Regions from separate parts of the Nostoc sp. MS1 genome, predicted to be linked through region 2. Evidence: riboswitches for the same ligand, from Rfam matches in the RefSeq annotation. Region 2 holds a riboswitch; the other holds the start of a gene.
The links. Region 2 has a riboswitch for cobalamin ahead of NSMS1_RS26615 (DUF1636 family protein). Riboswitches for the same ligand answer to the same signal wherever they lie in the genome.

Region 1 (8,542 bases), 3.1 Mb from region 2:
TTCACCCACGTACACTTGATATCTTTCCTCATTCTCGTAATTAACGCCAAGTAACGTAATATCGCTGTTGTTGTGTTGGGCGCAGGATTTCTCACAACCGCTAAAGTGGATATTGATTGGACGTTCTAAGGTAATACGAGATTGTAAATAATCTGCTAATGCCAACGCATGACTTTTAGTATCAGTAGCAGCAGCAGCACAACCTTGGTTTCCCGAACAAGCTACCAATCCACTTTTAATATTCGTGGGTGAGAAATCTAATCCTAACCCAACAATTTGATTCTGAACATCAGTAAGCCACTGTTTGGGAATGTCTGTTAACAGCAAATTCTGCCAAGGTGTTAATCTGAGGTTTCCTTTGCCATATTTAGTAGATAAATCAGCTAAACCTCTTAACTGTTTAGTTTCTAAACGACCAAGGAGTAAGACAAGACCTATGTAATATAAGCCTGTTTGGCGTTGGGGATGAATGCCGATGTGGTGGTATGGGGGAGATGATGGAGATGGGGAAGATGGGGAGCAATTTAAGGAAATGGGTAAGCGTTCCTCGACTTGTTGGAGATAACTATTTAAACCTATAGTATTAATTACTTCTCGCAGCCGGGGCTTGCGTTTACTGTTAGTATCACTATGAGCTAAATAAACGTCAGCCAAGACTGTTAAGACTGGTAAGCATTCCTCTGGGGATAATAAAATTCTAGTGTCAACGGGTGGGTTTCCCTTTGCACCCATACTAAGACACAGGCGGAAGTAAACCCTACCATCTAGCAAAACAGCAGCAAAAGTGATATCGTTGGGGCGATCGCATACCGAAACTAACCCACCACCATCAAAACAGACGCTAAATTTTGCCGACAGTCCTGACAAAGCAGAATGTTCACTGATGTATTTGTCCCAGCTTGTAACGAAGGGACGGGTATCAATTAATTCTTGAGGATCAATACCAGTCGTAGGACTGGTCATAATATTCCTGATTTGGTCTACGCCTGTATTGCTAGAACCCAAGCCCAAATCTTGTAATTCTTGCAGAACTGAAGAATCTATCTTTTCTTGAATTTCCCGAATTTGGATATTGGCGCGATTTGTCACATCGATATAACTGCCACCGTACTGGTCTGCTATATCTGCGATCGCCTCACATTGTTTACTATTAATAATGCCACCTGGTATTCTCATCCGAGATAAAATCCCATCTTGGGCAGGTGTGGCATAAAATAAGCCAGGACAAGGTGTAAAAGCGGGCAACAAAACTAGAACTCCTTCCCCGTGCGACGCAGGGAGTGACTGTATACACTTGGAATTGGCATTCTGACTCGGAAAGTCAAAAGAAAATTTCTTTGGCCTTTACATTACAGTTGCGGCACAGCCCCGGAATCTCACCGGAGTTTCCCAACACCAAGCCTTAGTAATCTAGCATGAGTAGCTGGTCATAATATTGACTGCTTCATATTTTTCATTAACTTGATAATCTTTGTTAATTAGAATGAATATTATCCTGACACAAATCAAAAGTTTGTTATTGTTTTGTCTGGAAATCATCAAAAAAGAAGCACATTACCTTCTTCTAAACTCGATTAATTTGTGAGACTCAAACACATGGCCATTTATGAGCAAATTAGTAAGGGGTATGATTTAACTCGTCGTGCTGATCCTTATATAACTTCTCGATTAGCCCAACATTTACAAATCAAGCCTAATGATTTGTATTTAGATGTAGCTTGTGGCACAGGTAACTATACAGTCGCTTTAGCCGAGTTTGGCGGAGTTTGGCGAGGAATAGACCAATCCAGCCTCATGATTGATGCTGCAAAAAAGAAGAGTCATACTGTTGATTGGTTGGTTGCTACTGTGGAGAATTTACCTTACGCTAATCAATTTTTTTCTGGTGTAGTATGCACTTTAGCTATTCATCATTTTGCCGATCTAGTTTCAGCATTTCAAGAAATTCACAGGGTCTTGGCAAACGGTAAATTTGTGTTATTTACAGCTACACCAGAACAAATACAGAATTATTGGTTAATAGAGTATTTTCCTGAAGCCATAAGTCAAGCATCTCAGCAAATGCCAAGTTTATCATCTGTCAAATCCGCTTTAGAAGAGGTTAGTTTTAATTCTATACAAATTGAGCCTTACTCTATTCATCAAGACTTACAAGATTTATTTTTATATAGTGGAAAACATCGTCCTGAATTTTATTTAGATGCAAATATACGTGCTGGTATTTCTACTTTCTCTATGTTAGCTTCTGTAGATGAAATTACTCATGGATGCCAAAAATTAGCAACGGATATTAATTCAGGATTCATAAAAGAAGTAATACAGAAATATAAACATGATGAAGGTGATTATTTATTTATTATTGTAGATAAGAACCAATAACTCAAGTAGAACGGCGTGGAAAAAACAAACTATGCAAATAAAAGTGCAATAGGCTCAAACCTTCTTATACCATTTCACAAAAAATCTGATACAGATGCAAACGCCCAAACCTGTGCTACGTATTACTTTCTTAATTTTGAATTGGTATGACGCATAAATAACGAAGAATCAATGGTTGTAATAAAGGTGTAGGTGTTCAAAACCCCCGACTCTCGGATACGCCCAGCTTTGAGCGTAATAGGATCATTAAAAAGATACAGAAAATCAAATTTCTCAGGGACTAGACAAAAAGAAAATTTTCAGCTATATTAAGAAATATGTGAAAAACTAAGGCTCAGTAGCTCAGTTGGTTAGAGCACGGGACTCATAAGCCTGGGGTCGTCTGTTCAAGTCAGACCTGAGCCATTAAAAAAGTAACCTATGTAAAGGTTTCACCTTTCAATCACTAACAGTCTTGGTAGCTAAACATGTGTTTTAAGGCTCCAATGACTATGCAAAATAGTCAGAGGATTATTATGAAAGTTAGTATTGAAGTATTTAAAGGTTATCTTATCTTAGATTAAGATGTCCTAGAGGTTTATTTAATGGCGATCAGAAATACTTATCTTTGAGTCTAGCTGATACCTATGAAGGAAGAGTGGCGGCTGAGATCAAAGCAAGGCAGATAGAGTTAGCTATGATAGCTGGTTACTTTGGCCCTACCTTAGACAAATACAAAGTTGACTATTACCTTTCCACCCCTAAGAAACAAAGGGCATACAGTCTACTTGAGTTATGTATGGGAAAAGTATACTGTTTTTTCTCCCTGTTCTCTTGCCGGCACAGTTATGGAATATTTTTTAGTTGGAAGTCCCTTACTGGAAAACCTAAATTTTCCAACCACTCTCTTCTTTAAGTGTTTGCTTGATACTTGCTTGATTTATTTGAAAGATATCTAATTCAAATTAAATAATTATTAATATTAATAATTATTAACTTAATCCTGAATTTGCTGATCAACAAAATTGCTGAAACATAACATTTTTTGCTTAACCGAAAATCAGAAATTATACGGATATAAATTAAATTAAAAGTATCTAAAATAATAAGTTACTAAAGATATTGATTTATGTTTTGGGGTGCTGAATTATAACAATATTGTTTAACTAAAAAGTGAAATAGTTTTGGTGGCAACAAAGACTTATGAATTATATTTTTAACAAAAAATAATTCATGTGTAAAGCTATCATAGTGTTTTTAGTTTTTAGTTACTATATAAGTCAAATATTTTTTTGACTTATACATTCTGTTACAACTAACAACTTAATTAATTTGGGCTTTGTTAAGGCTGATTTTTCATAACACAAGTATCAAGTACCAACCACCCGGAACCGATGGTATCAAATAACGTACTTAACGAATTTAGAACTTGTACCCAACTCCAATATAACGGTCAGTTAAATATTACTAGTCCAAAAGGGCATCAATGGACTTTTTATTATCGGCTAGGTAGGATAGTTTGGGCTACAAGCGGAACTCATCCTTTTCGTCGTTGGCGCAGGCTGATGAATCAACATTGTCCTCAAATCGATGTTGAGAAAATGCAGCTACGTCAACAAGATATCTCAATGAATTATTGGGATTATCGTTTGTTGGAAATTCTGTATAAAAAACAGAAAATTCAACGAGAACAAGTTCATGCTGTTGTTGAAAACACCATAACTGAACTGTTGTTTGACCTAGCCCAGCAGAGTAATTTTATCTCTATTAGTTCCGATGCCTCTGGCACTACACTTCGTGTAGAACGCAATCAACAAGTTGTGCTGGAGACACCCATGAGTTTCACCAGCGCAGATGTATCGATGAAACAGATGCTAGACACTTGGAAATTGTGGTCAGAAGCTGGCTTGACCAATGTATTTCCAGACTTAGCACCGATAATTCGTAGACCAGAACAACTGCAAGAACATGTCAGTCCATCTGTTTACAAAAACTTCGTTACCCTAATTAATGGCAAATCTACACTGCGAGAACTAGCTGCCAAAATGAGGCAGAATGTTTTGCCAGTCTCCCGTTCTTTGCTTCCCTACGTCCTCAAAGGAATTATTGAATTGGTGGAACTACCCGACTTACCTCTCAATGTTGTAGAAAGTCCCGCTACCCCTACCCCTGCACAATCTAAAAAATCTAAGGCTCCCGTTATTGCTTGCGTGGATGATAGCCCTCAAGTCTGCAAGATGCTTGAGGATATTATTACTGCTAACGGTATGAAGTTTATCAAGATTCAGGACGCTATCCAAGCTCTACCAGTTCTGATCCAAGAGAAACCAGACCTAATCTTTCTTGATTTAGTCATGCCAGTTGCCAGTGGTTATGAAATTTGCACCCAGTTGCGGCGTATTTCTACTTTTGCCAACACACCAGTAGTCATCCTCACGGGAAATGATGGTCTTTTAGATCGAGTCCGTGCCAAGGTAGTCGGCTCTACAGATTTTCTCACTAAACCCGTAGCAGCAGATAGGGTAATGAGTATTATCCGTAAATATTTACCCGTACAAGCAGCGCCCACAATTAAAACTGGATCGCATTTGGAAGTATGTCATTAAAAAATGACCCTAATTAATAGACCTCTTGCATAAATACTTTGGTGTTGCTGAAAGTATTAGTGAAAGGCTCACGCATACCGCTTAAGCGGAACCCGCAGGGTAGGCGCAAAGGAGAACGCAAAAAAATAACTCTTGAAGTAATTTATTGTGATCGCTAAATTATTTGTGCAAGAGGCTTAGTGATGTAATCATATTTCTGACTGGTAATAACAACTTACTGAGCAAAATTAATTATCTTTAAATCTGGTACACAATTATTTGCAATTAACAAGTAAATTTCAGCTTATAAAATCTGAAGGATACGTATTTTTTCTGAGCCAGATTTAACCACAAAGTATCAAAATTATAACAAAATGTCAGCCAAGATTAACTCGGCTTAGGTGCATACTTGAATTTGGTAGATTAGCTGAAACGATTTTATAGGGAGTTTCCATGAGTACTGTTTTAGTTATTGAAGATGGCTTAACTGATCGCGAAGTATTAAGCCGTTATTTACAGCAAGCTGGCTATTCTGTCATTAGTGCTACTAGTAGCGAAGAAGCACAAGCAAAATTAGACAAAACCAAGCCAGATTTAATATTTCTTGATGTCATTTTACCAGGAAAAAGTGGATTTGAAATTTGTCGAGAATTGAAAAATAATCCTAATACTAGCAGCATTCCTGTTGTTTTTTGCTCAACCAAAAATAGTGATGTAGATAAAACTTGGGGAAATATGCTAGGTGCTGAAGCTTATCTTTCTAAGCCAATCAGTCAGGAAGAGCTAACCTTAACTCTTAAAAAGCTCTGTAAATAATGCCAATAATAAACAAATATTAAATAAATTAAAGGGTAAAAATTTGGAAAGTCAGCAAAAATTTTTAAGCTTTAATTTGGGAATCAAAGATACAGCAGTGATTTCTTTACAGAATATTACAGAAGTTTTACCAGTATCTTTGGTGGACATATGTGGCGTTCCCCAAATGCCAAGTTGCGTTTTAGGCGCGTATAATTGGCGCGGAGAAATGTTGTGGTTAGTCGATTTAGAAGAAATGTTAGGCTATCCGCCGTTATCACATAACACCAATTTTCTAGCAAAAATGATGGCAATTGTGCTGGAGGATGAGGGTAAGTATTTAGGAGTCTTAGTCCGGCAAATGATGGATATTGAGTTCCTAGATAATAGTCAAATGAAAGCACCATCTGCTGAATTATTCTCAGCATCAATTTCTTCTTTCTTGCAAGGATATTTTCTTAATAGTGATGAGAGAATGATGTTCAATTTAGATGCTAGTGCTATTATTCACTCTCCTTTATGGAATACACATAATTAATCTTAGCCAGATAATTTTAAGTTTTGGGTTTGAAGTTAATTCATCCCAAAATAAATTCCTGCCCAGCAGGGATATTTGCTAATAAGTATGTATCTGTAGCAGAAAATATTGGTTGATATTTTTATCTATCTGGCGACTGCTATAAATATAAATTTATCATTTATTGGCAACATTTCCACAGTTAATTAAAAATTTGAGGTTAATCAAATGACAATTGCATATCATCACAGTAATGAGAATGAGCAAAGCACTACAATTGCTCCATTAGAGAATCAAAATTTAGTTAATAATTATCAAAAAACAACATCAGAAAATAACGCGATCGCCCAAGAGGTAAAACTTTGGCGGCAGCAATTACAAGATATCATTACTCAGATGCGCCAAGTATCTGATTGGGATGCAGTGGTAAAAGTGACGGCTGCTAAAGTTAGAGAGAAAATATCTAGCGATCGCGTCTTAATTTATCAGTTCAATTCCCAGGAATCTGGAACTGTTGTGGCTGAATCTAGAAGCTTCGGTTGGACACCAACTCTGGGGGAAATTCTACCAGGAATTACCTTTGGTTTACAAACCAGTAAAGATTATGTAGAGCCAATCATAATTGATGATGTTGAACAAATTCAATTCACACCTTATCAAAAACAACTATTAGAGAAATTCCAAATTAAAGCAAGTTTGACTTTACCAATCGTTGTAGGTGGTAAAGTTTGGGGTTTACTGGTGGTTAATAGTTGTGTTAGCCAAAGACAATGGCAAGAAACAGAAATTACTCTCCTCACACAAATTAGTACAGAGTTAACTTATCGATTGCAGAGTTTTGAATTTCAACATCAATTAAAACTACAAAACCAAGCTAAACAATCGGTTTCTAAAGTTATCGATAAAATTTTACGAGTACACGACATCGATAAAATTTTCCAAACGACTACCCAAGAAATTCGTCAATTATTAAAATGCGATCGCGTGGGTGTATATCGCTTCAATCCTGACTGGAGTGGTCAATTTATCGCCGAATCTGTAGGTAATGGTTGGGTAAAAGTAGTCACTCCCGATTATAAAATGGTTTGGGAAGACACTCACTTACAAGAAACCAAGGGAGGACGTTACGCCAAAGGAGAGAGTTTTGTCGTTAACGATATTTATAAAGTAGGTCACTTCTCCTGCCATATAGAAATCTTAGAACAGTTTGATGTTAAAGCTTATATGATAGCTCCTGTATTTGCAGGAGAAGAATTATGGGGCTTACTCGCAGCTTATCAAAACTCTGGCTCCCGTGAATGGCAAGAGTGGGAAATTAGCTTTTTAACTCAAGTTGGTTTGCAATTTGGTGTAGCTATTTCCCATGCAGAATATTTAGAACAATTACGCTTGCAATCTGAACAACTCATGCAGATTGCTGAACAAGAAAAAATCTTTACCAAGATAGTTAACCGTATTCGCCAAGCTACAGATGTAGATAGTATTTTTAAAACTACAACTCAAGAAGTCCGCCAATCATTAAGATGCGATCGCGTGGCTGTTTACCGCTTTAGTCCTGACTGGGGTGGCGAGTTTGTGGCTGAGTCAGTGGGTAGTGGTTGGACAAAATTGGTAGGCCCCGATATTAAAACCGTTTTGGATGATACCTATCTGCAAGAAACAAAAGGTGGTCGTTACGTCAGAGGTGAAAACTTTGTTGTTAACGATATTTATACAATTGGTTTAGCACCCTGCCACATCGAAATATTAGAACAGTTTGAAGCTAGAGCTTACATTATTGTGCCTATCTTTTTCGGTGAAAAACTATGGGGCTTGTTGGCAGCATATCAAAACTCTGGTTCCCGTGAATGGCAACCTTGGGAAGTCAACTTCTTAAATCAGATTGCTTCACAATTTAGCCTAGCCAAAGCTCAGTTAGATTATATAGAACAGGTGAGAGTCAAATCTGAGAAAATTGCTCAGATAGCTGAATTGGAAAAAGCCTTCACAAAGCTAGTTAACCGCATCCGCCAAGCTGTAGATTTGGATGAGATTTTCAAAATCACTACCCTAGAAGTACGACAATTATTAAGAAGCGATCGCGTAGCTGTTTATCGCTTCAATCCTGATTGGAGTGGCGAATTTATTGCCGAATCTGCGGGTGGTGGTTGGGTGAAACTTGTAGGCCCAGATATCAGGACTGTTTGGGAAGACACCCACCTCCAAGAAACTCAAGGTGGTAGATATGCTAAAGGCGAAAACTTTGTTGTTAATGATATCTATAAAGTAGGACATTCTCCCTGTCATG
Region 2 (8,542 bases):
GTCCACTCAAAACCATTGGTTCTGAGGGTAACTTCTTACTAATTTGAACTGGTGGTACTTGAGCCAAATTGGCTTGACTTGATGCCAAAACCATCACCAAAGCTGCGGGAACAAGTTGAAATAAGTTAAACTTTCTCATATAAATTAATGCTCCCGACTATTTTTAGAGCGATATAAATATAAATAGTCTGAGTTATATGACGCTGCCTATCCGTCTATGTTCCAAAATATACTGTATAAAATTTTATTTAGTAAATTAATGAATATATAGCTAAATATTAAAGATTAGATAAAGTATCTAATTAATAAGATGGCTATCTGGAAAAGAGAAACTAGGGATTGGGAAACTCAGGACTTCCGCTACCATAGGCAGTGGATATTAGGAGCAATAGGAACTGGAAAAAAATTCTGCTCTGCCTTGTCTCCCTTTTCTCCTAATATATTTTTTCATCCCCCTTCCCTTGGTAAGTATCTTATGAGTCCTCAACCAGAAGATGATTTAGAGCGGCGTTTGCAACAGCTAGAGGCAGAAATGAAGTCCCAGCCTTCAGCACCAGAGAATAATTCGCCGTTGAGTTGGTTAAGTTGGCCACCCAATTTCCAGAAAATACAAGTCTGGTTTAACGGCTTATCACAAACAAATAAGCTCATAGTTGGGGGGGTGTCAGTAATATTAGGTCTAGCGATCGCTCAAATGGTGGTGAAAGCCGTTGTATCAGCAATATCTTTGGCGCTATTGGCAGGGTTGGTGTATCTTGGATACAAATTTTTTGTATCTGGCAATTCGCAAAATAAGCCATAGTCTTATGTTAACCATGCCGGAAAGGGCAAAGAAATAACTTTAAAGGAAATTATCTAAATGACCACCCCAATTGTTAAAAAAACTAATAATCCCCTTGGTAACAATCCAGCCAAAACCAGTTCGATACCCTTAGTCAAAAGACGCTTGGCAGCTTGGGTGACTGAAATTAGCTTATTGGCTGCCGCCGGCTTGGTTCCTTATGGTCTGGGTATGTTTGTCAATTCCAGAAGTGAGATTAATCGAGAACCGCTTCATCCAGTATTAGTGGTGACAGAAAGAGCGATCGCTAGACCTTTGGCATTACCCGCAGACTACGGTATTCGTAATGTAGCTTGGCCAACTAATTACTTATGGATGTTAGCTTTATTAGCACCCACTACCCTTTCATGGTGGCAATTATACTTACTAGCAAAAACAGGTAGCACCCTTCCTAAACGCTGGTTTGGTGTGAAGGTCGTCAACGAGGAAGGTACTCCCCCAGGTTTAGCCGCCGTTGTCGTCAGGGAAGGGATAGGTCGCTGGACTGTACCTGTGTCTGTTGCTTACATTCTCTGGCGCTACAGTTTTGCTTTCCCCAACTTGCCATTGTTCACCTCATTGGCAGTATTGATGGTGGTAGGTGAAGCTTTAGCCTTACCCGCACGCCGAGGACGGAAAGCCTTGCATGATTGGTTGGCAGGTACTTACGTAGTCGATGCTAATCGTCCCGTAGCCGCCCCAGATGTAGCTGCTAGTGGACGGAGTTTGGCGACTGCTAATCAGACTGAGGAGGGAAATCAGGCATTAGGTGCAACAGCAATGGCCATGAGTTACCACCAACCAGAAGCTTTAGCTACAGATAACAGCAGCTTGGTTTCTCTATGGCGGCGGATGCAGCAAAATCCTAACCTCACCCTGTTCGGTGTCGCCCTCACCAGTATGACGGCTGTATTAGCTACCTTAATTGGGACTCAAGTTTACATCCAAACTCAGCACGGGAATCGAGAATCGCAAAAAGTTAATAGTCAGCAGTTCTTGGCACTGGTGCAACAATTAAGTCCTGAGTCTGGGGCTACCATTGAAGACCGCCAAAGAACAATTTTAGCTTTGGGTAGTCTCAAAGATTTCCAGTCTATCCAGTTTTTGACGGATATGATGGTCAAGGAAAATAATCCCATCCTGATAGACACCATCCAACAGTCGCTAACCAGTGTAGGAATAGATGCCATTCCCGAATTACAAAACAAAAACCAGTTTTTGGCTTCAGAATTAGATTCTGTTGGTAGCGCCTCCCCAGAACGAGAAGCGCGACAAAAGCGGCTACAAATTAACCAACAGACAATTAATAAAATCCTCAATGTTTACAGTGGTAAAACTACAGGGCTTGACCTGAGCCGGACTCAACTTGGTCAAAGCGGTACTGCGGGTAGTTCTTTCTTCAGCTTGGTTTTAGACAATAGTGATTTATCAGGCATCAAATTTAAAGGTGCTAATCTTAACCAAGCTAGTTTTAAGGGTAGCCGTTTTCGTGGTGTTGGTGAAGATGGACGCTGGGATACTTTTGATGATGCGATCGCTGATTTAAGTCAAGCGCAGATGAAACAAGCCAATTTCACTGATGCTAACCTCAGTCGTGTCCTCATGACTCGCAGCGACTTAAGCCGCGCTACCCTCAACAGAGCTAACTTAGCAAATGCCCGCTTAATTGGTGCAAACCTCAGCAGCGCTCAATTAGTAGGAGCCGATTTGCGAGGCGCTGTTTTAGAAAATGCCAGCTTAACAGGGGCAGATTTAGGTGATGCTAAATTACAAGAAGCTAACCTCTATGGCGCACGTCTTGGTCGAGTCATCGCCATAGGCACTCAATTATCGTTTGCAAACCTAACTAAAACTAGTTGGCAAAATTCAGACCTTTCTGGTGCTGATTTAGAGCGAGCCAATCTCAGCAATGCTGACTTCAGTTCCAGTCGCATGACAGGAGCGACTTTGCGATCGGCTCAACTAGAAAATGCTAATCTGCAAAATGCTGACCTAAGTCTTGTAGATTTACGAGGAGCAAACGTTGCCGGTGCTGACTTTAAAAATACAATCCTCACCCCCAGCAAACAAGACCCATCTGATCAATTTGTCCAAACCCCAGATTTAGGTTCGGTGTCTGCGGTAGTCAAAGGCGTAGATTTTTCTCAAGCGAAAAATTTAGATGCCAAGCAACTAGCTTATATTTGCACTCAAGGCGGGATTCATCCTCGTTGTCCGTAGTTAGATCAGGGTGTAGCATTTGTGAGAGGTTAAGATCAGATAGCATTTGTCAATAAGCAATAGTAGTTAAAATATTGCTGAAATCGGGGTCGGAAACACACTTTTTGAGCAGGCGATGCCTACGCTTAATCTTGATACGCATCATTCATTCTTGCCCCATAAGTTAAGTACAATAGTTAACTTAATACCTGTGTTTTTCCTAAATTTTCAGCACAATTTCTAATTGACAAAAGTAAAATTATCTTAATTTCTCACCGATGCTCATGAGGCGATCGCCAATGCACAAAAATCGCGATCTGTCTCAACTAGGCGCGTTTGAGTGAAACCAGCAGTCGTAAGTATCTGAGTTAATCCAGTACTTGATTGCCCTGAATAAGAAGTAAAACCAAGTGCTATTCGACCACCAACCTTCATAACTCGCCGCACTTCCCGCAGCCCAACTACGGCATCTGTCCAGACTTGCATAGAGTTAACCGCCAGCACTTTATCAAATTTGTTGTCTTCAAAGGGCAAACTTTCCACCGAACCTTGCCGTAAATCAACCAGACCCATCTCAATCTTCGCCATGTTTCTAGCTGTAGCTTGCTCAACCATTTCTTGAGAGTAATCGATGCCTGCGATATATCCTGCTGATGCTAAAGAGGATAAACGCTGAATACCAACTCCTGAGCCAAATCCAACTTCCAACACTTGGTCATTTGGCTGAATATCGAGTTGGTCGATCACCGAATAGGTAAATGCTTGGTTCATGGATGTCATAATCATGCCACCCAACCTACCTAGCATACCCTTTGGGCGACCAAACATCTGCATGAATATACTGTCTACAATGCTCATCACTATTAATTACCTCTCTACTGTGATGCCTCTATGCTATCTAGTATTGAGTTTTTAACACATTGTCATTCTGCCTAAAACTACAAACACTGGGTATCTATGACATAGTGTATTAATTTTGAATTTTAAATTGATATTACCCATGACCTAGAACCGACATCAGCGATAACATAGGTATTCAAAGGAACTTTCAAAATCCAAGATGGTGTGAGGAGTCGGGTGATGAAGTATTTACCTTATTTAGTTACGGTTTTGGGGATTAGTTCTGCTTTGAGTCTGGTAATTAACACTCAACCAGCACAGGCACAAGCTGCATACGGTAGTTATGTTGGTATCGGGCCGACTGTTGGTTTGACTAATGGTATCCAAGTAGGGGGGGTGCTAGCCTTTCGTTACAAACTGCTGGAATCACCTATTTCCTTCCGCGCCCAAGCTTTGGTAGGGCAAAATACCGCAGTTGTACCCACAGTTTCCTATGATATCCCCTTGAACTGGCAAACAGATGCTTATCTGGGTGCTGGGTTAGTGTTGACTGGTGGTAATAGCGCCTCTCCTGTGGGTGACAAAATTAGCTTTGCCTTACAACCAGGTGTTGATTACATAGTTCCTAACAGTAATACTGTTTTATTTGGTAATGCCGTTATCGCTTTTGATGCTTATCGTGACGGTGGCGGTGCGGCTGTCGCTGTCCAAGGTGGTGTAGGTTTACGCTTTTAAGTTACGATTGAGTGAATGTTCGGTTCTGGTGGGGAGCAGTCACCAGAGGTAACGGGGAAAGTACGCCTGCGGTGCGTCGTAGGCTCGCGGTGAAAATCCGGCGCTGTCCCGCAACTGTGAAGGAAAGTAATGGTGTTGACTTTCCCAGCCAGAATGCCCGCCGAATTTTGTCTATTATTCTCAACATCTGCGAGGTACGGATGACTATTGATAACTCCTTGGGTGTGGCTGAACACACCTTATTTGTTTGCAAAACATGCGCGAGTGTTTGGCAAGATGGTAAGCGTGTAGGTGAAAGCGGTGGTCAAAAGCTTTTAAACCAACTCCAGCAATTAGCGCAAGATTGGGAATTACGAGATAAATTTCCCATCCAAGAAGTTGAATGTATGAGTGCTTGCAACCGTTCTTGTGTTGTTGCTTTTAGTGGTAAAGGCAAATTAACCTATCTTTTCGGTGATTTAGCTTTAGATGATAATATCTCTGCCGTGTTGGAATGTGCCAGCAAATACTACGATAAAGCAGATGGTTTACTACCTTGGTCAGAACGCCCTGAACCTTTAAAAAAGGGTATTCTAGCTCGGATTCCAACCTTACCTATCAATAATTAGGCTGTAGGTGTATGCTTAATTTTTGAATTTTGAATTTTTCCGATGCGCCTTTTAATTCTGGGTGGAACTGGAGATGCAGCCGAACTCAGCGCCAAAGTAGCAAATATTTCAGGTATTGAGGCGATCGCATCTCTAGCCGGTCGCACCCGTGAACCCATCCTTCCATCAGGTAACTTCCGAGTCGGGGGTTTTGGCGGTGCGGCTGGACTAGCTGAATATCTTCATCAGATGCAAATTGATGTATTAATTGATGCTACTCATCCCTTTGCATCACAAATTTCATTGAATGCAGCTACGGCGGCGCATGAAGTCGGCATACCACATTTAATGTTAATTCGTCCGCCTTGGGAAAAAGTAGCAGGCGATCGCTGGATTGAAGTTGATAGTACCAGCGCCGCCGCCGATGTTGTAGAAAACCAAGCCAAAAGAGTATTTTTAACCGTTGGTAGACAAGAACTCGCCGCCTTCGCCCATCTACAAGACATCTGGTTTCTCATGCGAATGATTGACCCCCCGGCGGCTGATGCCTTAGTGCCGCCTGGGATGATATTGTGCGATCGCGGCCCCTTCACCCTCACACAAGAAAAAGAACTCCTCATTCAAAATCATATCGACACCATCGTCAGCAAAAATAGCGGTGGTAACGCCACCTATGCCAAAATTATCGCCGCACGAAAATTAGGCATACAAGTTGTCATGGTAAAACGTCCACCAGTACCAGACGCAGAACAAGTTGCAAACGTTGATGCAGCAGTAGCTTGGCTACGGGAAAAATTGTGAGGAGACAGTTGACAGTTGTTTTTTCTCCTCTACTCCCTCATCTCCCCCCACTCCCCACTCCCTGCTCCCCACTCCCCAATTTATTCGTCACCATTCTCATTCCGCCCGGCGCAGCCAAGGTTAAACCGCGACGGACTGGACGAACTGGACGCTTACTGAGTCTGGATACTCGAAACTGTGACAAGATTGTTGCTAAGACAATTTTCATTTCATATTGGGCAAATGCTAGACCGATACAACGCCGATTTCCGCCGCCAAAGGGTAGGTATTCGTAAGGAGAAAATTGTCTTTCTAAAAAGCGTTCTGGTCTAAATTGTTTAGATTGGGGATAAACTTCTTCTCGATGGTGGGCTAAATAAATACTCGGAACAACCAATGTTCCTTTCGGCAATTGATAACCCATAATTTCTACAGGGTTGTTGGTTCGCCTAAAGAAAGCATTCAGCACAATGGGATAAAAGCGGAGAGTTTCCTGGCAAACTGCTGTTAAGTAAGGTAGTTTAGCAATACTGCTGGGTTCTGAATTTTCATCAATAGTATCTAATTCTTGGGATAACTTTTCCCGCACTTCTGGTAGACTATCAATCCAATAAAATGCCCAAGTTAAAGCAGAAGCAGTAGTTTCATGTCCTGCAACCAACATTGTCATTAATTCATCACGCAACTCTAAATCTGACATCGGCTGTCCATCTTCATAACGTGCCGAAATCAATAAACTGAGAATATCTTGACGGTTTTCCGCAACATCAGCCCGACGCTGATCAATTAAAGCGTATATCAATTCGTCAATTTTCTCGATGAGGCGCACCATCCGCCCCCAAGGACTCCATGCGCCGTAATCTTTTTGTGTAAAACCAAAAAATAACGTGCTGGACATCAAAGGCGAACCCATAAAATCTAACAAAGTAGTTAGTAGTTGCCGCAGTTCCTCAAACATTGGCCCTTCATCTACACCAAACACTACTCGCAAAATCACCCGCATGGTAATTTCCTGCATAGAAGCGCGGATATTGAAGGGCTTGCCTATTTGCCATTGTTGAGTTACTTGCCCCGTAATTTCACGGATAGCTTGACCATAAGCCCGCATTCTTTCACCGTGGAAAGGAGGGGTTAAGAGTTGACGTTGACGCTGATGGCGATCGCCTTCCAGTAAAATTAAAGAACTCTTACCTAGCAAAAGTTCTAAAAGCGGCCCACCTGCTCCCCCAGTGTCAAAACAATTAACATTACTAAAAATCTGCTCCAGTGCTTGGGGATGACTGAAGTACACAAAATGCGATTCTCTGCTACTCCAGATAGTAAAGTTATCACCGTAGACTTTAGCAAAATCTTCTACATACTCTAGTGGCTGGGTAATAAACTTAAATAACCGCAGCAAACGCGGGATTCTAGGGCCTTGGGGTAGGTTGTAAGTAGCTGTCATAAAAATAAAAGTTTAAGTCTACAGACTTCTATTCTTACGATTTTTTCTCAAACTGTGGGTGGTCATTAGTCATTAGTCATTAGTCATTAGTCATTAGTCATTAGTCATTAGTCATTAGTCATTAGTCAACAGTCCATAGTCCAAAGAAAGGGAAAGGGAGTTTATTGTTAGCTTTCTCGTTTCACCTTTAACCTTTTGTTCATCTCCCTCATCTCCCCCCTCTTCCTCATCTCCCCCACCTCCCCAGTCCTATTTTCAACTCAAATGCAACGACAGTCACACAAAGCGGTATATTCAAGTATGGCAGGGTCGGATGATAACAAGTGCCAAAAATCATCACTATTCTCAACGGTAAGGGGGGTGTCGGTAAAACGACTACCTCCATAAATTTAGCTGCTCAGTTTGCGAAGAAGAAAAAAGTGATTCTTGTTGATACAGATGTACAGGGTTCTGCCAGTTGGTGGTTTGGCAGAAGTCAAAATGGGATGGGGTTTGATCTATCCCAAGAAACCAATCCTCAGCTTTTAGGTAGGTTACAAACTATCAAAGAATACGATTTAGTAGTAGTAGATACGCCACCTGCGCTACACTCGGAAGCACTAGCCACAGTAGTAGCGATCGCAGATTATCTAGTTTTACCTACACCACCATCCGCAATGGATTTGGCTGTATTAATTGAGACAGTCAAAGCGGCTGTAGTTCCGGCTGGAGTTGCCCATCGGGTTTTACTCACAAAGGTCGATACTCGGAGTATAAATGAAGCAATAGAAGCACAAAATACTCTCCAAAGGCTAGGAATACCCGTTTGTAAGGCTTTTATCAGGATTTACAAAGCCCATGAAAGAGCCGCCTTGGATGGTGTAGCTATTGACCAATGGCGAGGCAAAAATGCTAGAGAAGCGGAATCAGATTACCACCGCGTGGCCGAAGAACTACAGCGTGATTGGAGAAAATAATGCCTAGAAAACAGAACCTTTCCGACTTAATTCAAGAGGAAGCCCAAAAATTTACCCCCTCTGCTGATGAAGCAGCAATTGAAGTCACCGCTCAACCAGTGGCGGAAGAAACTGCTGAAACCCCAGAAGAATCTCAACAGACTGAAGCCAATGGTGCTAAACGTGGTGTTCCCACTAAGGC

Region 1: linked by a shared signal. The riboswitch ahead of cobG (precorrin-3B synthase) and the one ahead of NSMS1_RS26615 (DUF1636 family protein) in region 2 are both predicted to bind cobalamin.

The regions. Positions count from the first base shown of each region.
Region 1 is NZ_AP023441.1:2,101,671-2,110,212, reverse strand. It holds partial or broken gene cobG (precorrin-3B synthase) at 1-1,245, opposite strand, end outside; cobalamin riboswitch at 1,285-1,415, opposite strand; gene NSMS1_RS09180 (class I SAM-dependent methyltransferase) at 1,597-2,379, shown strand; tRNA gene NSMS1_RS09175 (tRNA-Met) at 2,711-2,784, shown strand; gene NSMS1_RS09170 (response regulator) at 3,753-4,964, shown strand; gene NSMS1_RS09165 (response regulator transcription factor) at 5,397-5,759, shown strand; gene NSMS1_RS09160 (chemotaxis protein CheW) at 5,803-6,276, shown strand; gene NSMS1_RS09155 (GAF domain-containing protein) at 6,484-8,542, shown strand, end outside.
Region 2 is NZ_AP023441.1:6,168,545-6,177,086, reverse strand. It holds gene NSMS1_RS26640 (hypothetical protein) at 1-139, opposite strand, end outside; gene NSMS1_RS26635 (hypothetical protein) at 311-802, shown strand; gene NSMS1_RS26630 (pentapeptide repeat-containing protein) at 860-3,040, shown strand; gene NSMS1_RS26625 (class I SAM-dependent methyltransferase) at 3,302-3,877, opposite strand; gene NSMS1_RS26620 (hypothetical protein) at 4,100-4,594, shown strand; cobalamin riboswitch at 4,598-4,774, shown strand; gene NSMS1_RS26615 (DUF1636 family protein) at 4,795-5,202, shown strand; gene NSMS1_RS26610 (cobalt-precorrin-6A reductase) at 5,245-5,982, shown strand; gene NSMS1_RS26605 (cytochrome P450) at 6,020-7,405, opposite strand; gene NSMS1_RS26600 (ParA family protein) at 7,729-8,361, shown strand; gene NSMS1_RS26595 (hypothetical protein) at 8,361-8,542, shown strand, end outside.